4 regions of the Serratia sp. FDAARGOS_506 genome follow, and region 3 is predicted to be linked to each of the others. Evidence: predicted binding sites of a transcription regulator. Region 3 holds the regulator's gene; each other region holds the start of a gene.
What was found. Region 3 encodes Fur, which represses iron uptake genes when iron is present. Its sites were predicted from a motif close to ATAATAATGAGAACNACTATCAA; they were not measured.
Positions count from the first base shown of each region.

Region 1 (5,396 bases), 1.1 Mb from region 3:
CCATGATGTCGCGCACGTGGGTGACCGAGCGGACGATCTGTTCCATGGTGTTGCCGGTGCTTTCTACCAGTTCGGTGCCGGTTTTCACCCGGCTGACCGATTCGGCGATCAGCCCCTCGATCTCCTTGGCCGCCTGGGCGCTGCGGCTCGCCAGGCTGCGCACTTCGCTGGCGACCACCGAGAAGCCGCGGCCCTGTTCGCCGGCGCGCGCCGCTTCCACCGCAGCGTTGAGCGCAAGGATGTTGGTCTGGAAGGCAATGCCGTTGATCAGGGTAGTAATTTCGGCGATACGCTGCGAACTGCTGGAAATATCGCGCATGGTGCTGACCACGTTTTCCACCAGCTTGCCGCCCTGCTGTGCGGTCTGCGAAGCGTCGGTGGCCAGCTGATTGGCGTGATGGGCGTTGTCGGCGTTCTGTTTCACCGTGGCGGTCAGTTGCTCCATGCTGGCGGCGGTTTCCTCGACCGCCGCCGCCTGCTGCTCGGTGCGGGAGGAGAGGTCGGTGTTGCCGGCGGCGATTTCCGCTGAGGCGGTGGAGACCTGGCTGACTCCCATCTGAATCTTCTCAATCATGGTGCGCAGGTTTTGGCTCATGGCCGCCACCGCGTTCAGCAACTGCCCCAGCTCATCGCGGCGGGTGCTGGTCTGCGCCTGGCGCAGGTCGCCGCCGGCGATGCGTTCCGCCATGGCCAGCGTGCTGTGCAGCGGACGGGTGATCTGCAGCGTGATGCGCCAGGCGATAAGTACCCCGGCGATGATGGCGATCAGGGTGGTGATGCCCATCTGCAGCTGCGCCAGATTGATGTTGTTGCGCGTTTGCACCAGCTCGTCCTGCATAAATGCGTTCACCAGCGTGCCGATCTCTTGCGCGCGTTCGCCGAGCTGCCGGCTGATCTGCTGCTCGTGCTCATAGGCCGGCAGGTAGGCCGCGATGCGGTTTTTGTAATCGTCCAGGGCGGCCAGCAGCGGTTGCAGCTGCGGGCGTTGCGCGTCGCTGACCCTGCGGCTCAGGGCGTTGGCCGCGTCGCGCGCGTCGTCGATGGCCGCCATCAGCGGCCCTTCGGTTTCCTTGTTCAGGCTCAGCAGCAGGCCGCGCGCGCCGTAGCGCACCTGGGTCAGCTTCTGGTTCAACTGGATGAAGGCCAGCTGCAGATCGCCATTGGTCAGCTGGCGCTCCACCTGGCTCAGGCTGGCCTGCACTTCCGACATGTTCCAGCTCTGGCGCACCGCGTCTTTCGCTGTGACCGCCTGCTCAAAGATTTTTTGCTGCTGCTGATATTCCCCGATCAACGTCACCAGACGCTGCAGATCCTTGCGGCTTTGGGCGTCCCAGTTCAGCGCCTGCGCCTGGTCTATCAGTTTGACGGCGTTTTCAATATTGGCGCGGTTGTTCTGCAGATACTCCGGTTGGTAGGTCTGGCCGTACATGGCGCGGTTGTATTTGGCCTGGTTGATCTCCTCGTTCAGCCGGTTGCTGAAGTCGATGCGATCGGCGCGCGATTCGATGATATGCAGATATTGCGCCCCGGTGCCGGCGATGACGACCGCCAACAGCAGCAACAGCGCGAAGCCGAGGCCGAGCTTTTTACCTACGGTGAGATGTGTGAACTTTCCTGCCAATGCTTGCAATGCCGCCATAGCGCTTTTCCTTCTCCGGGCGAACGTCAATTGAACAAACCATCGGCAAGAAGTGGTCAAACTTTAGCGGATTTCAGGCAAAAAAATACCCGCCGGTGGCGGGCATCTTAATCAGCGGGGCGAATTACTTCTTCGCGGCGAAGCGTGCGGCGGCTTCATCCCAGTTGACCACGTTCCAGAACGCCTTGATGTAGTCAGGACGTTTGTTCTGATATTTCAGGTAGTAAGCGTGTTCCCACACGTCCAGGCCGATGATTGGGAAACCGGAAGCGCCGGCGACGGCTTCGCCCATCAGCGGGCTATCCTGGTTGGCGGTAGACACCACGGCCAGTTTGCCGTCTTTCAGCACCAGCCAGGCCCAACCGGAACCGAAGCGGGTGGCTGCGGCTTTCTCGAACTCTTCCTGGAATTTCTCAACGCTGCCGAAATCGCGCTCGATGGCCGCTTTCAGATCGCCGCCCAGCGTGGTGCCGGTTTTCAGGTTTTTCCAGAAGAAGCTGTGGTTGGCGTGGCCGCCGGCGTTGTTGCGCATGAAGGTGCGTTTGTCGGCAGGCACCTTATCCAGATCCTGGATCAGCTCTTCAACGCTGTATTTGGCCAGCTCAGGGTAGGCTTCCAGCACGGTGTTGGCATTGTTGACGTAGGTCTGGTGGTGTTTGGTGTGATGGATTTCCATCGTCTGCTTGTCGAAATGCGGTTCCAGTGCGTCGTAAGCGTACGGCAGGGATGGCAGTGAATAACTCATAATCATCATCTCCAGTGGTGTATGGGCGGCGCAAAGGGCGAGCACCGCGTAAGCAGTCGGATCATTATAGTTAATTAAATGATATTGAAAATGATTATCAATGCCCTGTGAACTGTGTGGTTAATGAACAAATCGCTGCGCTAACATACTGATAGAAGAGGGCGGCGGGTGGCCGCGTCAAGCCGTCGCCCCGGCGCGTGGGTTACTCTCTATACTGTAGGAAGCGCCAACGCCGAAATGTATCGAAATGTGCCAAAGCGTTCACTGAATGAGCACGAGTGTGTAACAACCACAAGCACGCTGTGGTAATATGGCCGGCGTTCGTAGCAAGCATAACAACAGTGACATTCGCGTTTGCCGCGCTAGCGGGGCAGGCGCATTTGAACAATGTGACAATCGAGAGTGAAAGGAGACCCCCATGCAGGTCAGCAGAAGGCAGTTCTTTAAGATCTGCGCTGGCGGTATGGCAGGAACGACGGTAGCCGCGCTGGGCTTTGCCCCCGAAGTGGCGTTGGCGGAAACCCGGCAGTACAAACTGCTGCGCGCCCGCGAGACCCGTAATACCTGTACGTATTGTTCCGTCGGCTGTGGGCTGTTGATGTACAGCCTTGGTGATGGCGCCAAAAACGCCAAAGAAAGCATTTTCCATATCGAAGGGGATCCGGATCATCCGGTAAACCGCGGCGCGCTTTGCCCGAAAGGCGCCGGCCTGGTTGACTTCATCCACAGCGAAAGCCGCCTCAAGTACCCGGAATACCGGGCGCCAGGGTCGGACAAATGGCAGCGCATCAGCTGGGACGACGCCTTTACCCGCATCGCCAAGCTGGTGAAAGAAGACCGTGACGCCAACTTCATCAAAACCAACGACCAGGGCGTTACCGTCAACCGTTGGCTGACCACCGGCATGCTGTGCGCCTCGGCCGCCAGCAACGAAACCGGTTTTCTGTCGCAAAAATTTAGTCGCGCTCTCGGCATGCTTGCCGTAGACAACCAGGCGCGTGTCTGACACGGACCAACGGTAGCAAGTCTTGCTCCAACATTTGGTCGCGGTGCGATGACCAACCACTGGGTTGATATCAAGAACGCGAATTTGATTATCGTCATGGGCGGTAATGCGGCGGAAGCGCATCCGGTGGGGTTCCGCTGGGCGATGGAAGCCAAAATACACAACAATGCCAAGCTGATCGTGATCGATCCGCGCTTTACCCGAACCGCATCGGTGGCGGACTTCTACACGCCGATCCGCTCCGGGACCGACATCGCTTTCCTGTCGGGCGTGTTGCTGTATCTGATGACCAACAACAAGTTCAACCGCGAATACGTCGAGGCCTACACCAACGCCAGCCTGCTGGTGCGGGAAGACTTTGCCTTCGAAGACGGTTTGTTCAGCGGCTATGACGCGGAAAACCGCAAGTACGACAAAACCACCTGGAACTACCAGTTCGACGAGAACGGCTTTGCCAAGCGCGACGTCACGCTGCAGGATCCGCGCTGCGTGTGGAACATGCTGAAACAGCACGTGAGCCGCTACACGCCTGACGTGGTGACCAACATCTGTGGCACGCCGAAGGACGATTTCCTCAAGGTGTGCGAATACATCGCCGAAACCTGCGTCGCGGATAAAACCGCTTCGTTCCTGTACGCCCTGGGCTGGACTCAGCACTCGGTCGGCGCGCAGAACATCCGTACCATGGCGATGATCCAGCTGCTGCTCGGCAACATGGGCATGGCGGGCGGCGGCGTCAACGCGCTGCGCGGCCACTCCAACATCCAGGGGCTGACCGATCTCGGCCTGCTGTCGCAGAGCCTGCCGGGCTACCTGACGCTGCCGTCGGAGAAACAGACCGATCTCGAGACCTACCTGAAGGCCAACACGCCGAAGGCGCTGCTGCCGGGCCAGGTGAACTACTGGGGCAACTATCCGAAATTCTTCGTCAGCATGATGAAGACCTTCTACGGCGACAAGGCGCAGAAGGACAACAGTTGGGGCTTTGACTGGTTGCCGAAGTGGGACAAAGGCTACGACGTGCTGCAGTACTTCGAGATGATGGCGCAGGGCAAGGTCAACGGCTACTTCTGCCAGGGCTTTAACCCGGTGGCGTCGTTCCCGAACAAAAACAAGGTGGTGGCTTCGCTGTCCAAGCTGAAGTTCCTGGTGACCATCGATCCGTTGAACACCGAGACCTCCAACTTCTGGCAGAACCACGGCGAGTTCAACGACGTCGATTCGTCGCAGATCCAGACCGAAGTGTTCCGCCTGCCGTCTACCTGCTTCGCCGAAGAGAACGGCTCGATCGTCAACTCCGGCCGCTGGCTGCAGTGGCACTGGAAAGGCGCAGACGCCCCGGGTGAAGCGCTGAACGACGGCGAGATCCTGGCGGGCATCTTCAGCCGCCTGCGCGAAATGTATGCGCGCGACGGCGGTGCGGTGCCGGAACAGGTGCTGAACATGCGCTGGGACTACCTGACGCCGGACAACCCGTCGCCGGAAGAGGTGGCGCAGGAAAACAACGGTAAGGCGCTGGCGGATCTGCTGGATGCCGACGGCAAAGTGCTGGTGAAAAAAGGCGAGCTGCTCAGCTCGTTCGCGCAGCTGCGCGACGACGGCACCACCGCCAGCGGCTGCTGGATCTTCGCCGGCAGCTGGACGCCGGCCGGCAACCAGATGGCGCGGCGCGACAACGCCGATCCGTCCGGCCTCGGCAATACGTTGGGCTGGGCCTGGGCATGGCCGCTCAACCGCCGCATTCTGTACAACCGCGCCTCGGCGGACCCGCAGGGTAAACCGTGGGATCCGAAACGCCAGCTGCTGGAGTGGGACGGCGCCAAGTGGGTTGGGGCCGATATCCCGGACTACAGCACCGCCGCGCCGGGCAGCGACGTCGGGCCGTTCATCATGCAGCCGGAAGGCATGGGCCGCCTGTTCGCCACCGACAAGATGGCGGAAGGGCCGTTCCCTGAACACTACGAGCCGTTCGAAACGCCGCTCGGCACCAACCCGCTGCACCCGAA
Region 1 covers NZ_CP033831.1:1,563,516-1,568,911, forward strand. Annotated here, with positions in the region: gene EGY12_RS07670 (methyl-accepting chemotaxis protein) at 1-1,639, opposite strand, end outside; gene sodA (superoxide dismutase [Mn]) at 1,764-2,384, opposite strand; gene fdnG (formate dehydrogenase-N subunit alpha) at 2,803-5,396, shown strand, end outside.
Region 1: sodA (superoxide dismutase [Mn]) is a predicted target of Fur. The motif match lies at 2,463-2,485, and genes of this name have one in related genera.

Region 2 (5,396 bases), 1.4 Mb from region 3:
GCGCGACTACCTGTGGAAAAACGCCCATCTGGTGTCCAAAGTGGTCGAGGGCAAGGAAGAAGAAGGCGCCAAGTTCCGCGACTATTTCGATCACCACGAACCGATTTCCCAGGTGCCTTCGCACCGCGCGCTGGCGATGTTCCGCGGCCGCAACGAAGGCGTGCTGCAGCTGGCGCTGAACGCCGATCCGCAGTTTGAGGAAGCGCCGCGCGAAAGCCAGGCGGAGCTGATCATCATCAATCACCTTAACCTGCGCCTGAACAACGCCCCGGCCGACGCCTGGCGCAAGGCGGTGGTCAACTGGACCTGGCGCATCAAGGTGCTGCTGCACTTGGAAACCGAGCTGATGGGCACGGTGCGCGAACGCGCGGAAGACGAAGCGATCAACGTTTTCGCCCGCAACATGCATGATCTGCTGATGGCCGCGCCGGCCGGCATGCGCGCCACCATGGGCCTCGATCCGGGCCTGCGCACCGGGGTGAAAGTCGCCGTGGTCGACGCGACCGGCAAGCTGGTGGCCACCGACACCGTCTACCCGCATACCGGGCAAGCGGCCAAAGCCGCGGCCATCGTCGCGGCACTGTGCATCAAACACAACGTGGAGCTGGTGGCTATCGGCAACGGCACCGCATCGCGTGAAACCGAGCGTTTCTATCTCGACCTGCAAAAGCAGTTCGGCGAAGTCCGGGCGCAGAAAGTGATCGTCAGCGAAGCGGGGGCGTCGGTGTATTCCGCTTCCGAACTGGCGGCGCAGGAGTTTCCGGATCTCGACGTGTCGCTGCGCGGCGCGGTGTCCATCGCTCGTCGCCTGCAAGATCCGCTGGCGGAGCTGGTGAAGATCGACCCGAAATCCATCGGCGTCGGCCAGTATCAGCACGACGTCAGCCAGAGCCAACTGGCGAAGAAGCTGGACTCGGTGGTGGAAGACTGCGTGAACGCCGTCGGCGTCGACCTGAACACCGCGTCGGTGCCGTTGCTGACCCGCGTGGCCGGCCTGACGCGAATGATGGCGCAAAATATCGTCAACTGGCGCGACGAGAACGGCCGCTTCAGCAACCGTGAACAGCTGCTGAAGGTCAGCCGTCTGGGGCCGAAAGCCTTCGAACAGTGCGCCGGCTTCCTGCGCATCAACCACGGCGACAACCCGCTGGACGCCTCCACCGTTCACCCGGAAGCCTACCCGGTGGTTCAGCGCATTCTGGCCGCTACCGAACAGGCGCTGCAGGATCTGATGGGCAACGCCTCGGCGGTGCGCAGCCTGAAAGCGGTCGATTTCACCGACGACAAGTTCGGCGTGCCGACGGTCACCGACATCCTGAAAGAGCTGGAGAAACCAGGCCGCGATCCGCGTCCGGAGTTCAAAACTGCGACCTTTGCCGAAGGGGTGGAAACCCTCAACGACCTGCAGGTGGGCATGATCCTGGAAGGATCGGTGACCAACGTCACCAACTTCGGTGCCTTCGTGGATATCGGCGTGCACCAGGACGGCCTGGTACACATCTCCTCGCTGGCGGACAAGTTCGTTGAAGATCCGCACACCGTGGTGAAGGCCGGTGACATCGTCAAAGTGAAGGTGATGGAAGTCGATCTGCAGCGTAAACGTATCGCGCTGAGCATGCGCCTGGATGAGCAGCCGGGCGAAGGTTCACCGCGCCGCGGCGGCAACGCGCCTGCGCAGACGCGCGACAACGCCAGCCGTTCGGCGGGCGCCAACAAGGCCAAACCACGCAGCGCAGCGCCGGCCGGCAACAGCGCCATGGGTGATGCGCTGGCGGCGGCGTTCGGTAAGAAACGCTAAGTCAGAACCGATAGGGCGGAGCCTGCTCCGCCCTTGCTGATGAATAAAACTTGCGGCATTGTTTGACCCGTCTCAATAAACCTTCATCTTTTTATTTCCGCCCCGTTTGTGACCTGGTTCTCATAAATCACCTGATTCACTTCACGCTGCGCCGAATTATTAACACCGCGATTAACAATGCATTTTCATTTCACACATTATGGGTGAAACACAAATAGTTACCGCTCGCATTCAGCGTAAAGAATGTTATTAATATTCTTCGCCTCGCTAACCCAAACGAAAGAATACGCTATCGCGTTTGCAATCAGGAAAAATTCACCGCAATAATGCAACCGATTTAACGCGTCATTCTCATTTGCTGCACGCCCGTGCCGGTGGTAAAACAACGGCTATAGCAGCCCTGTCGCGTAACAGCGACAAGGTGATAATAATTGGTTACCAATACCCCTACTTTTTCTATTGAATGTGATAATGGTTCTCACTATTATTGCGTTCCGTATTATTGCATGACCTTATGGATGAATAACGCCGACGGTGCGGAGTTTTCGCCGGCTACGTCCAAGAATCATCAGTCCGAATACCATCGGTTCCCGAAAGGTTAATCACATGCATCTTCAACCGAAACACACTTATAAGATCGCCGGCTTTTCCAGCGAAATTGCGCCGGCCTATCGCCAGAAACTGTTATCACTCGGCATGTTGCCTGGCTCTTCGTTCGAAGTGGTGCGCGTCGCACCGCTGGGCGATCCGATAGAAATTAAAACCCGCCGCGTCAGCCTGGTGCTGCGCAGGAAGGATCTGGCGCTGCTGCAGCTCGACGGCCACTCCTGAGCCGGCACGCCATCCGTTTGCCGTCGCGCCCTTGCGCCGGCGCTGTTCTCCTTGAAGACGACACGCTGAATTATGAAAAAACTCACCATCGGCTTAATCGGTAACCCGAACTCCGGCAAAACCACGCTGTTCAACCAGCTGACCGGCGCACGCCAACGGGTCGGCAACTGGGCGGGCGTGACGGTCGAACGCAAAGAAGGCCATTTCACCACCCCGCAGTCCGACGTGCGGCTGGTCGATTTGCCCGGCACCTATTCCCTGACCACCATTTCAGAGCAAACCTCGCTCGATGAGCAGATCGCCTGCCACTATATTTTGAGCGGCGACGCCGATCTGCTGATCAACGTGGTCGACGCCTCCAACCTGGAGCGCAACCTCTATCTGACGCTGCAGCTGCTGGAGCTGGGCATTCCCTGTATCGTGGCCCTGAACATGCTCGACATCGCCAAAAGTCAGCATATCGATATCGACGTCGCCGCGCTCTCGGCGCGCCTCGGCTGCCCGGTGGTGCCGATGGTCTCCACCCGCGCCGATGGCATCGGCGTGCTGAAACAGATGATCGACAATCATCGCATCAACGAACAGCAGGCGCTGGTGAACTACCCGCCGCTGTTGCTGAAAGAGGTCGCCACGCTGAGCGACGCCATGCCGCAAACGCTGCCGGCGGTGCAGCGCCGCTGGCTGGCGCTGCAGATGCTGGAAGGCGACATTTACAGCCACCGGCTGGCCGGCCCCGCCGTCGCGCTGTTGCCTGCGGCGACCCAAGCGTTGCAACAGCAGCAGCAAGAAGACCCGGCGCTGGTGATCGCCGACGCGCGCTACCAGTCTATCGCCGCGCTGTGCGACGCGGTCAGCAACTCGCAGCAGGCGATGCCCAATCGCCTGACCGAGATGCTGGATAAAGTGATCCTCAACCGCTGGCTGGGCGTGCCGATCTTCCTGCTGGTGATGTACCTGATGTTCCTGCTGGCGATCAACATCGGCGGCGCACTGCAGCCGATCTTCGATATCGGCTCGGCGGCGATCTTCATTCAGGGCATTCAGTGGCTCGGCTACACCCTCCACTTCCCCGACTGGCTGACCGTCTTCCTGGCGCAGGGCGTCGGCGGCGGCATCAACACCGTGCTGCCGCTGGTGCCGCAGATCGGCATGATGTACCTGTTCCTGTCCTTCCTGGAAGATTCCGGCTACATGGCGCGCGCGGCGTTCGTGATGGATCGCCTGATGCAGGCGCTCGGGCTGCCGGGCAAATCCTTCGTGCCGCTGATCGTCGGCTTTGGCTGCAACGTGCCGTCCATCATGGGCGCCCGAACGCTGGACGCCCAGCGCGAGCGCCTGATCACCATCATGATGGCGCCGTTCATGTCGTGCGGAGCCCGTCTGGCGATCTTTGCGGTGTTCGCCGCCGCCTTCTTCGGCCAGGACGGCGCCGGGGTGGTGTTCTCGCTGTACATGCTCGGCATTGCGGTGGCGATCCTGACCGGTCTGGTGCTCAAATACACCATCATGCGTGGCGAAGCCTCGCCATTCGTGATGGAGCTGCCGGTCTACCACGTGCCGCACCTGAAAAGCCTGCTGCTGCAAACCTGGCAGCGGCTGAAAGGCTTCGTGCTGCGCGCCGGTAAGGTGATCGTGGTGGCCAGCATGTTCATCGGCGGCCTTAACAGCTTCTCGTTCAGCGGCAAGACGGTCGACAATATCAACGACTCCGCGCTGGCCTCGGTCTCCAAGGTGCTGACGCCGCTGCTGCAGCCGATGGGTGTCCACAGCGATAACTGGCAGGCCACCGTCGGTCTGGTGACTGGCGCGATGGCGAAAGAAGTGGTGGTCGGCACGCTCAATACGCTGTACACCGCCGAGCACATCAACAAAGAGGCGTTCGACGCCGCCAACTTCAACCTGCTCGATGAGCTGGGCGGCGCGCTGAACGAAACCTGGGACGGCCTGAAAAACACCTTCAGCCTGAGCGTACTCTCCAATCCGATCGAAGCCAGCAAAGGCGACGGCGAGATGGGCGTCGGCTCGATGGGCGTGATGAGCAGCAAATTCGGCTCCGGCATCTCCGCCTACAGCTACCTGATCTTCGTGCTGCTGTATGTGCCTTGCGTCTCGGTGATGGGCGCCATCGCCCGTGAGTCAAGCCGCGGCTGGATGACCTTCTCCATTCTGTGGGGGCTGAACGTGGCCTACTCGCTGGCGACGCTGTTCTATCAGGTAGCCACCTTCAACCAACACCCGCAGTACAGCCTGACGGCGATCCTGGTGGTAGTGGTGGTGAATCTGCTGGTGCTGTTCGGCCTGCGCCGGGCGCGCAGCCGCGTTACGGTGCGCCTGGGCAACGCGACGCCGGCGGCCTGCTGTCAGGACGCCAAAGGGAGCTGTCACTGATGGCCGGGCTGCTGCAGGTGCGCGATGCGTTGGCGCTGCTCGGCAGCGCCCAGGCGCAGCAGCTCAGCCAATCGCTGGCGACGCCGCTGCCGCTGGTGCAGGCGATGCTGGACCGTTTGGCGGCGATGGGAAAGGTGGAGCGCATCGAACAGGATGACGGCGCCTGTCTGAGCGGCAGTTGCAAAAGCTGCCCGCAGGGTCAGGGGTGCAGCACAGTGTTCTACCGGCTGAAGGCCTAACGATCAGGGGCGCCGCTGCGGGCGCCCCTTTGCCATTCAAGGCTTATTGCTTATCTTTGTAAACTTCAGCGATGGCGCTGAATTTGCCATGCTCACGGCCTGCCAGGATCACGTAGTATTGACCACCCTTTTCGTCCGCC
Region 2 covers NZ_CP033831.1:1,194,017-1,199,412, forward strand. Annotated here, with positions in the region: gene EGY12_RS06020 (Tex family protein) at 1-1,798, shown strand, start outside; gene feoA (ferrous iron transporter A) at 2,405-2,629, shown strand; gene feoB (Fe(2+) transporter permease subunit FeoB) at 2,702-5,017, shown strand; gene EGY12_RS06035 (FeoC-like transcriptional regulator) at 5,017-5,256, shown strand; gene EGY12_RS06040 (YdgH/BhsA/McbA-like domain containing protein) at 5,300-5,396, opposite strand, start outside.
Region 2: feoA (ferrous iron transporter A) is a predicted target of Fur. The motif match lies at 2,264-2,286, and genes of this name have one in related genera.

Region 3 (5,396 bases):
TCGGCTTCGATCAGGCCGGGGTGTTCTACGGGCTGCAGTCGATCCTGTCGTTAGTGCCGAGCGACGGCAGCGGCAAGATTGCCACGCTGGACGCCAGCGATGCGCCGCGCTTCCAGTATCGCGGCATTTTCCTCGACGTGGCGCGCAACTTCCATAAGAAGGACGCGGTGCTGCGCCTGCTGGATCAGATGGCGGCCTACAAGCTCAACAAATTCCACTTCCACCTGAGCGATGACGAAGGCTGGCGCATCGAGATCCCCGGTTTGCCTGAGCTGACGGAAGTCGGCGGCCAGCGCTGCCACGATTTGAGCGAAACCACCTGCCTGCTGCCTCAGTACGGCCAAGGGCCGGACGTCTACGGCGGCTTCTTCAGCCGTCAGGACTATATCGACATCATCAAATACGCCCAGGCGCGCCAGATTGAGGTGATCCCGGAGATCGACATGCCGGCGCACGCCCGCGCCGCGGTGGTCTCGATGGAAGCGCGCTATAAAAAGCTGCATGCCGCCGGGAAAGAGCAGGAGGCCAACGAATTCCGCCTGGTGGATCCGACCGATACCTCCAACACCACCTCCGTGCAGTTCTTTAACCGCCAGAGCTATCTGAACCCGTGCCTGGACTCTTCCCAGCGCTTTGTCGACAAGGTAATCGGCGAGATCGCGCAGATGCATAAAGAGGCCGGTCAGCCGATCAAGACCTGGCACTTCGGCGGCGACGAAGCGAAAAACATTCGCCTGGGCGCCGGCTACACCGACAAGGCGAAACCGGAGCCGGGCAAAGGCATCATCGATCAGAGCAACGAAGACAAGCCGTGGGCCAAGTCGCAGGTGTGCCAGACGATGATCAAAGAAGGCAAGGTGGCCGACATGGAGCACCTGCCGAGCTACTTCGGCCAAGAGGTCAGCAAGCTGGTGAAGGCGCACGGCATCGACAGAATGCAGGCCTGGCAGGATGGTCTGAAAGACGCCGAGAACGCGAAGGCGTTCGCCACCTCGCGCGTGGGCGTCAACTTCTGGGATACCCTGTACTGGGGCGGTTTCGATAGCGTCAATGACTGGGCCAACAAAGGGTATGAAGTGGTGGTTTCCAACCCGGACTACGTCTATATGGACTTCCCGTACGAGGTGAACCCGGACGAGCGCGGTTACTACTGGGGCACCCGCTTCAGCGACGAGCGCAAAGTGTTCAGCTTCGCGCCGGATAACATGCCGCAGAACGCGGAAACCTCGGTCGACCGCGACGGCAACCACTTCAACGCCAAGAGCGACAAGCCGTGGCCGGGCGCCTACGGGCTGTCCGCTCAGCTGTGGAGCGAAACCCAGCGCACCGATCCGCAGATGGAATACATGATTTTCCCACGCGCGCTGTCGGTGGCTGAACGCGCCTGGCACCGCGCCGGTTGGGAGCAGGACTATCGCGCCGGCCGCGAATACAAAGGCGGGGAAACCCACTTTGTCGATACCAAGACGCTGGAGAAAGACTGGCTGCGCTTCGCCAATATCCTGGGGCAGCGTGAACTGGCCAAGCTGGACAAAGGCGGCGTCGCTTACCGTCTGCCGGTGCCGGGCGCACGCGTAGCGGGCGGCAAGCTGGAGGCGAATATCGCCCTGCCAGGGTTGGGCATCGAGTACTCCACCGACGGCGGTAAGCAGTGGCAACATTATGACGCCAAGGCCAAGCCGACGGTCTCGGGTGACGTTCAGGTGCGTTCGGTCAGCCCGGACGGCAAGCGCTACAGCCGCGCCGAGAAGGTCTAAGCTCGGTGCAATGGCCTGCTGCCCTGGCGGCGGCCGTATAACGAAGGGGGAATGCGTTCGCCCGCGCGTGTCGGCGTAGGGCGGACGTTGAAGTGAGAGGAGTACGTGGAGTCGCTGTGCCGCTGCAATTGTGATATTTCATGACATGATTTTCCCCGGCTTGTCCGGGGATTTTTTTGCCCGTTGCACGGCGGGCATAAAAAAACCGCCTCGGTGTGAGGCGGTTTTTCATAGCCGGTCAGGCTTATTTCTTGTCGTGCAGCGTTTCGTCTTCGCGGCAGTCACCGGTTTCACAGTGACCGTACAGATACAGGCTGTGGTTGGTGAGCTTGATGCCGTGTTGCTTGGCGATATCACGCTGGCGCACTTCGATGGATTCGTCGCTGAATTCGATCACTTTGCCACAGTCCAGGCAAATCAGGTGATCGTGGTGATGCTGTTGGGTCAGCTCGAACACGGACTTGCCGCCTTCGAAATTGTGACGTGTCACAATGCCCGCATCGTCAAACTGGTTCAGTACGCGATAAACCGTTGCCAACCCGATCTCTTCGCCCATATCAATCAGTTTTTTGTACAAATCTTCCGCACTGACGTGATGGCATTCCGGATTTTGCAGTACTTCCAGGATTTTGAGTCGCGGAAGCGTGACTTTTAAGCCGGCCTTCTTCAATGCGATGTTGTTGTCGGTCATGCGAATTCAGTCCTGTTACTATGCTAATCAAGTTGAGGCGTACTCGCCTGTGGCATCGGTCGGCACAAAGAGTTAATGCGTCTCATTATAGAACCGGTTGTACTAAATGGAAACCGCCGGTTGTTAACAAAGATATAATTGCACTATTGCATGTTTTGCATGCAACGCCTTGATGGGTGGGATAAACCGATATCTCAGTCTACCGTGACGGGGTGGGAAGTTACAAATCTGTAGCTTCTATCGCAGCAATCCCTGCTGCCGATGACGGCCCTGTGGGCACACTATGCACTTTACAGGGCCTTTGTTCAACCTTTCGCCAGTGCCGGGGTTTAGCCGACGATATCGGCCAGGCTCAGCTCTTCGACGATCTGTTTGACCCAGGCGTCCACGCGCTCGTTGGTCAGCTCAGGCTGACGGTCTTCGTCGATCGCCAGACCGATGAAGTGGTTGTCGTCCGCCAGGCCTTTGGAGGCCTCGAAGTGGTAGCCTTTGGTCGGCCAGTGGCCCACGATGGCCGCGCCGCGCGGTTCGATGATGTCGCGGATGGTACCCATCGCGTCACAGAAGTATTCCGCGTAGTCTTCCTGGTCGCCGCAGCCGAACAGCGCCACCAGTTTGCCGTTGAAGTCGACTTCTTCCAGCGTCGGGAAGAAATCATCCCAGTCACACTGCGCTTCACCGTAGTACCAGGTCGGGATACCTAGCAGCAGGATATCGAACCCTTCCAGGTCTTCTTTGCTGCTTTTAGCGATGTCATGCACTTCAGAGACGTCGTCGCCAAACTGTTTCTGGAGAATTTTCTGGATCATTTTGGCAATGTTTTCGGTATTGCCAGTGTCGCTGCCAAAGAAAATGCCTACAGTAGCCATATCGCGTATAACCTTTAAATTCAAGTAATTGCATTACTCGACGCCGGCACTGCCGCCGCTGACGCCGATTAAAATGATGCCATGGCAAGAGCCTTTCGCCTCCGGGGCGGGCGCCGACAGGCGCAGTCTCTTACCGGTAAATGCGTATCATGCCAGAAAGTGGCGCCGGGGTTTTATCGCATTTATGCGATGCCGGAGAATGAAGAAAAGCGTGGTCGATCCGGCGTTGTCCTTAACGCCGCGCCGCGCGTGCGGCCGAAGAGATCAATGTTCCGGCTGTTCTTCCGCCAGTTGCGCCAACAGCATCTGCTCGATGAGTTCGCTGCGGCTGATGTTGCGCTGTTCCGCCAGTTTGTTCAGGGCGTCCACCGCATCCGCGTTGATTTTCAGCTCTACGCGCCGCAATCCACGCACTTTATCGCGCCGTAACTGATTGCGCTTGTTGATTCTAAGCTGTTCATCGCGGGAAAGCGGGTTGGTTTTCGGGCGCCCCGGACGGCGTTCATCTGCGAACAGATCCAGCGTCGTGCGATCCGTTTGTTCTTTTGCCATAGGTAGCGGTACTGCAAGGGAGTTTGCATCAAAAAGCGCTCGCACGCTTCCGGAGGCATCGGTTAACACACTTCGGGCCAATAAACCCTAACCCAAATTTACCCCCGAACCGGCGTTCGCGAACGCGCTGGCGCGGCGGCAAAATTATAGCGCGCCATATTACCCCAGCAGATGGAGCGACGACAATGCCTAACTGCGGGGCAAACGCGCTAAGCCGTTATCTTTAGCGCGTTTTTTCGCCAGGTGAGCGCGTTTTTCAGGCTTCGTCGAGGAAACGGTGAATGGCGCGCAGCACCGCTTCCGGTTTTTCGGCGTGCACCCAATGGCCGGTGCCGGCGACGACGTGTGCGCGGGCCTGCGGGAACTGGCGGGCGATGTCCGCCCGGTAGCTGTCCTGCACGTACGGCGACAGGCCGCCGCGAATGAACAGGGTCGGGTGCGGCCAGGCCGGTATTTCCTGCCAGCCGGTGATGTCTTCGTAGCGTTCGATCAGCACCGGCAGGTTGAAGCGCCACTCGCCGTTGTGGAAGGACTTCAGCAGGAACTGGATCACGCCTTCTTCCTGCAGGTACTCGCGCATCAGCTGAGCGGCCGCCTGGCGTTGGGTGATGCCGGCCGCACTGACGGCCTTCAGCGCGGCGAAGATCTCGTCGTGGCGGCGGGCCTGGTAATCCACCGGCGCGACGTCGATAACGATCAGCCTGGCGACGCGCTCGGGCGCGATGGCGGTCAGCGCCATCGCCGCTTTGCCGCCCATCGAATGGCCGATGACGATCGCTTTCTCCAGCTGCAGTTCGTCGAGCAGCGCCAGCAGGTCCTGCGCCATGGCGGGATAGTTCATGTCGTCGGCACGCGGGGAGAGGCCGTGGTTGCGCAGATCGACTTTGATCACGCTGTGCTGTTTATGCAGATCGCGCGCCAGCACGCCCAGGTTGTCCAGATTGCCGAACAGCCCGTGGATCAGCAGCACCGGCAGCGCGTCTGACTCGGTGGCCAGCAGTTGATAATGTAATTTCATGGCGAAGTTCATGCTGAGAGAGATTCAGATTAGGGTATCATGATTGAATCGCACGATGAATCATGCGGAATTTTCGCGGCGCGGGCTTGGCAGCGCCGGCTATAGGTATTAGTCTGCATTTTCCGTCCGGAGGCACATTGTTGTGTTCGCCCCAGCGCTTTTAACCTTATAATCCCATGGCTTGAATGCAGGATCTGGCTTCAGGTTCTAAGTAGAAAAAACAGTATTGGATAAAGATGAAAACTATTGAAGTCGACGAAGAGCTTTACCGTTATATTGCCAGCCACACGCAACACATCGGTGAAAGCGCGTCCGATATTTTACGCCGCATGTTGAAATTCACCGCAGGGCAACCGGTGCGCGCGTTGCCTGCTGCCAGTGCGCCGCAGTCCGTCGAGCTGGAAAAAACGGCGCCGGCACAGCGTCCGCGCGATCGCGTGCGCGCCATGCGTGAGCTGCTGCTGTCGGATGAATATGCCGAGCAGAACAAAGCGGTCAACCGTTTCATG
Region 3 covers NZ_CP033831.1:2,641,769-2,647,164, forward strand. Annotated here, with positions in the region: gene EGY12_RS12825 (beta-N-acetylhexosaminidase) at 1-1,757, shown strand, start outside; gene fur (ferric iron uptake transcriptional regulator) at 2,002-2,448, opposite strand; gene fldA (flavodoxin FldA) at 2,778-3,317, opposite strand; gene ybfE (LexA regulated protein) at 3,582-3,869, opposite strand; gene ybfF (esterase) at 4,126-4,899, opposite strand; gene seqA (replication initiation negative regulator SeqA) at 5,124-5,396, shown strand, end outside.

Region 4 (5,396 bases), 820 kb from region 3:
GGCCAGCCAGCCGTCGTTATGGAACTCCAGTCCGATCTCTTTGTTGACGCTGGTTTCCGCCTTCAAGTCATCGTTACCGAGCAAGTAGCAGCCGTTTCTGACGTCGCTGCCCGCACACCCTTGGCCTTTGCTGTACAGCAGGTAGTTGCCGTTGGTCTGGTATAGGGTCGGCGCTTTGTAGGAACGCGCGATGCCCATCTTCAGCGTGAAGTAATCCCCCAGTTCCTGCGACAGATTCAGCGCCGGGCTCCAGTTGTTGCCGGATTCTGAATGCAGATCGTAGCGCAGGCCCGGCGTCAGCATGGTGGTGTCGGTCAGCTCGATGTTGTCTTCGGCGAACAGCGAGAAGATATGCGCGGAAGCGTAAGGGTTGCGCGTGCCGGTGCCCATGCCAGGAATAGTGCCGCCCATCAGCGTTTGGCTGGTGGACGTGCCGTCTTTCATCCGTTGTTGGGTCCACTCGGTACCCAGCGTGGCGGTCTGTGAAACGCCCAGTTCGAACGGCACGCTGACTTCGCTGTGCGCCAGGAAGTCGTCCAGCTTGGTGGTGCCGAAGCCGGTGTTTTTGGTGTCGAAGATGCCTTCGGTGCCGCCGGCCAGGCCTTCGTTCAGGCGGGTGTTGCGGGTGCGCTCGAACTGCACGTAGTTGTTGGTGCTCACGCCGTTGTCCCAGGCGCCGCGGTGGGTCAGGCCGAAGGTTTCACGGTAGATGCGGTTGGTCTCTTTGCCGTAGTTGCTCTGCACCAGGGCATTGGTGTTGGTGTTCTGGGTATCGCCGGAATACAGGTTGCCCTGACGGCCGTAGGCATACTCGAACTCCAATGACTGCAGATGGGCGAAGTCCCAGTGCAGCAAGGCGTCGATGTTTTTATCGACCACCCCTTCGCGCCCGGCGGGCAGGCTGTTGGCATAGGCGCCTACGCGTTCGGATTTATGCGATTCGTTAATGTCCCAGGCGTCGGCCTGCGTTTTGCTGTAGCCGCCGAACAGGCGGAAACTCAGAGTGTCGCTCAGCGGGCCGGACAGACTGAAGTCGGTGCGCTTGGTGGCGCCTTCCTGCTTGTGCTGCGGCACGTTGAAGTAGCCGTTCAGCGAGCCGTGCAGCGCATCGCCGGCCTTCTTGGTAATGATGTTGACCACGCCGCCCGCAGCGCCGTTGCCATAGCGCGCCGCCGCCGGGCCGCGCAGCACTTCGATGCGCTCAATCATTTCCGGCGGCACCCAGGCGGTATCGCCGCGCGAGTCACGCTCGCCGCGCCAGCCCTGACGCACCGAGTTGCGGCTGGAGGCTGGTTTGCCGTCGATCAGAATCAGGGTATTTTCCGGGCCCATGCCGCGGATATCGATCTGGCGGTTGTTGCCGCGCTGGCCGCTGGTGGAGTTGCCGGTCAGGTTAACCCCGGGCATGGTGCGGATCAGTTCGCTGATGTCGCGCGCCGGCGGGCGTTTTTTGATCTCGTCGGCGGTGATGGTGGACACCCCTGGCGCCTGCAGGTTCTGCCGGGCGGCGGTCACGACGATGGTGTCTTCGCCGCGCGGCTTTTTATCCGCTGTGCCGCTGTTTTCTTCCGTAGTGGTGGTGTCGGTTTGCTGCGCGGCGTTGGCGAACGCGGACGCGCCCAATCCCAAGCCGATAAGAGTGGCTAAAGAATAACGTGATAGCTTGCTTTTCATCTGAGTGTCCTACCTTGCTGCCATCCCTCGCCGAACGGGGGGAAGGGCGGTTGTAGTTTTTGTGTAGTCGGAAATAGAAAATCGGCTGCGGCAAGGGATGCCATTGATGTATCCCCGATCCCTGTCCGTTGCGCGCAATACCAGCACGATCTCCAAGCCTTACACACTATTGCAAATGCAAATTATTATCAATAGTATTTGGTATACAGTGCGTTCGGGCGGTGGCCGGCGATAGGGAAAAGTCGACGTTCCCGGTGCCGCCAACTACAAAATGGGTAGGCGTTGTGAATACAGAACTACAGTCAGAAAGCAGCAGATTATTGGCCAGCAGCAATGCGGGCAGTCCAGGGTGGTGGTTGACGGTGGCACGACGCGGTACGCCATGGGTAGAACCGGCGGGTAACGGCCGGTGGCGAACCACTTTTTTCTGGCGCGATCCTCAGGGATGTGAATTGACCTCCGCCTACCGTCGCGTGTGGATCAACATCAACTGCCTGACCGACCATCATCAGCCGAACCCGCCGCAAAGCCTGCAGCGTTTGGCCGGTACCGATGTGTGGTACTGGCAGACCGAGCTGAACGGCGCCTGGCGCGGCAGCTACTGCTTTATTCCCTGCTTTGACGAGCGGCCGCCGGCGTTCAGCGGTGACGATGCGCACGCCAACATGCACAACCTGCGTCACTGGTGGCACCAGGTGTTCGCCAGCGCCACCCCCGATCTGCTCAACCCGTATCGCTCTTGGCAAAGCGCCAGCGGCCACAGCGTATCCGGCCTGCACATGCCGGATGCGCCGCCGCAGCCGGTATGGCGCTCGTTTGACGAGTATGAGATCGCCAGCGGGCGCTGCACGCCGCCGCTGCCGGCGCGTTTGCAGCGCCATACCTGGCAGAGCGAGCGCCTGGGCAACAGCCGCGACGTCTGGATCTACACCACCGGTGACAGCAAGCCGGCCGAGCGCCCGTTGGCTATCCTGCTCGACGGCCAGTTCTGGGCAAAGCAGATGCCGGTCTGGGAGCCGCTGATGCAGCTGACCCGCGAGGGGGCGTTGCCGGAAGCGGTGTATGTGCTGATCGACATCATCGATCTGCCGCACCGGGCGCGAGAATTAACCTGCAAGGACGATTTCTGGCTGGCGGTGCAGGAAGAACTGATGCCGCAGCTGGCCGACTGGGCGCCGCACAGCGACAAACCGGCCGATACGGTGGTGGCGGGGCAAAGCTTTGGCGGCCTGGCCTCCCTGTATGCCGGGTTGCGCTGGCCTCAGCGCTTCGGTGCGGTGATCACCCAGTCCGGTTCCTACTGGTGGCCGAGGCGCGACATGCTGCAGCTGCCGAGCATTCCCGACGACGCCTGCTGGTTGATGCAGCAGATGGAACGGCATGGCCTGGGCGACCACGGCGCGCTGAAGGTATTTATGGAAGCCGGTTCGCAGGAAAAGCTGGTGCATCGGGTCAGCGGCGAAATGGCGGCGCGCCTGAGCGACGCCGGCCATCGGGTGCACTACCGGGTGGTGGAAGGCGGGCACGATGCGCTGTGTTGGCGCAGCGGCCTGACCGACGGGCTGCAGGCGGTCTGGGCCACTGCTTTCTCCACCGCTTATCCGGCATCGGCGACGCCAACGGCACGAGGAACACATGATGGAAAGCCTGAATCCGTTCGATGATCAACAGCAGCGCAGCCTGGTGCTGCGCAACGTACAACAACAATACAGTTTGTGGCCGGATTTTCGCGCCATTCCGTCCGAGTGGACGATCGTCTTCGGCCCGGCGACGCGCAGCGCGTGCACCGATTGGCTGGAGCAACATTGGCAAGACATTCTGCCGGTTGCAGCAAGCAAGGCGTGACCGGCGCCAGGTAATCACGGGAGCAATAAGCAGTGTCACACACCCCTAACTCTCTCAGCGGTTCGGCGCCTGCGGGCGAATGGCCGTTGGTCGCGGCGCAACCCGGCATCTGGGTCGCCGATCAAATTTCCCCGCATCGCAATGCCTACGCGGTGGCCCACGCCATCGAACTCAACGGCCCTATTGCCGTGGAGCCTCTGCTGCAGGCCATTACTCAGGGCCTGGGCGAGGTGGACATGCTGCGCCTGCGTTTTGCGGAACGCGACGGCGTGCCGGTGCAATGGCGGGATGACTCGCTGGCGTTGCACGAACCGGAACTTGTCGATCTGACGACGTCGCCGGATCCCGAAGCTGCCGCGCGTGCGCTGATGGATATCGATCTGGCGAGCGATCTGCGCGCCGGCAGCGGCGCGCCGCTGTATCGCCATGTGGTGATGCGCTTGGCGGACGATCGCTGGTTTTGGTATCAACGCTATCACCATCTGCTGGTGGACGGTTTCAGCTTCACTGCCATTGCTCGCCGCGTGGCGGCGATTTACACCCATCTTTGCCGCGGCGACGCGCTGGAACCGACGCCTTTCACGGCGTTCAGCGACGTGGTGGCGGAATACCAGGCTTACCGGGAGGCGCCGGCCTGGCAACGCGACGCCGATTTTTGGCTCGACAAAGCGCGGCAGCTGCCGCCGCCGGCCACCCTTTGCCCGCAACCGCTGGCCGGGCAAACCCCCACGCCGCGCATCCACCGGCTGGAACAGCGCTGCGATCCGCAGGCCTTCGCCGAACTGGTGCAGTGCGGCGCGCAGCAGAAGCTGAACGCCGCCGATATGGCGGTGGCGCTGGTGGCGCTGTGGGTATCGCGCCTGAGCGGCCAACCGAGCTTCAGCGCCGGTTTTATCTTCATGCGCCGTACCGGATCGGCTGCCCTGTGCGCCGCCGGCCCGGTGATCAACGTGTTGCCGATGGAGATGCATCTTGAGCCGCAGGCCACGCTGTATGAGGCCGCCGCCCGGATCAGCCGCGAGCTGAAAACGGTGCGCCGCCATCAGCGCTACGATGCCGAACAGGTGCAGCGCGATCTGGGGCGTATCGGCGACGGTGAACCGCTGTACGGCACGGTCTTCAACTTCAAAATGTTCGATTACCAGCTGGATTTCGCCGGTATCGAAGGCATTACTCACGATCTGGCCTCAGGGCCGGTACGCGATCTGGAAATTGCGCTGTTTATCGACGAACACCATCAGCTGAAGGTTGAGCTGTTGGCCAACGCCGAGCGATACAGCCGCCAGGAACTGCAAGCGCACCTGCAGCGGTTGCCGCTGCTGCTGGCGCAGTTCGCCGCGCAGGCAACGTTGCCGATCGGCGAAGCCGATATGCTGACCGCCGACGATCACGCGTTGCTGGCGCGGGTCAACGACACGGCGCACCCGGTGCCGGCGACCACGCTGAGCCAGTTGCTGGCGCAGCAGGCGCAAAACACGCCGGACGCCCCGGCGCTGGCGGATGCGCATTTCAATTTCACCTACCGCCAAACGCGCGAGCAGGTCACGGCGCTGGCGCGCGAGCTGGTTGCGCAGGGCGTGCGGCCGGGCGACATCGTGGCGGTGGCGCTGCCGCGTTCGGTGTTCCTGTCGCTGGCGTTGATGGCGATCGTCGAAGCGGGCGCCGCCTATCTGCCGCTGGACACCGGTTATCCGGACGAGCGGCTGGCGATGATGCTGGAAGACGCCGCGCCCCGGCTGGTCATCACCAACCCGGCGCAGCAGGCGCGTTTCGCCGACAAGGGTGAAATCTTGCTGTATGACGCGCCGCTGGCGGCCGATCACGCCGCCGGGGTGGCGATCGCGGGCCCGACGCCGGACCATGCGGCCTATATCATC
Region 4 covers NZ_CP033831.1:1,820,415-1,825,810, forward strand. Annotated here, with positions in the region: gene EGY12_RS08800 (TonB-dependent siderophore receptor) at 1-1,674, opposite strand, end outside; gene fes (enterochelin esterase) at 1,959-3,338, shown strand; gene EGY12_RS08810 (MbtH family protein) at 3,313-3,519, shown strand; gene EGY12_RS08815 (enterobactin synthase subunit F) at 3,552-5,396, shown strand, end outside.
Region 4: fes (enterochelin esterase) is a predicted target of Fur. The motif match lies at 1,850-1,872, and genes of this name have one in related genera.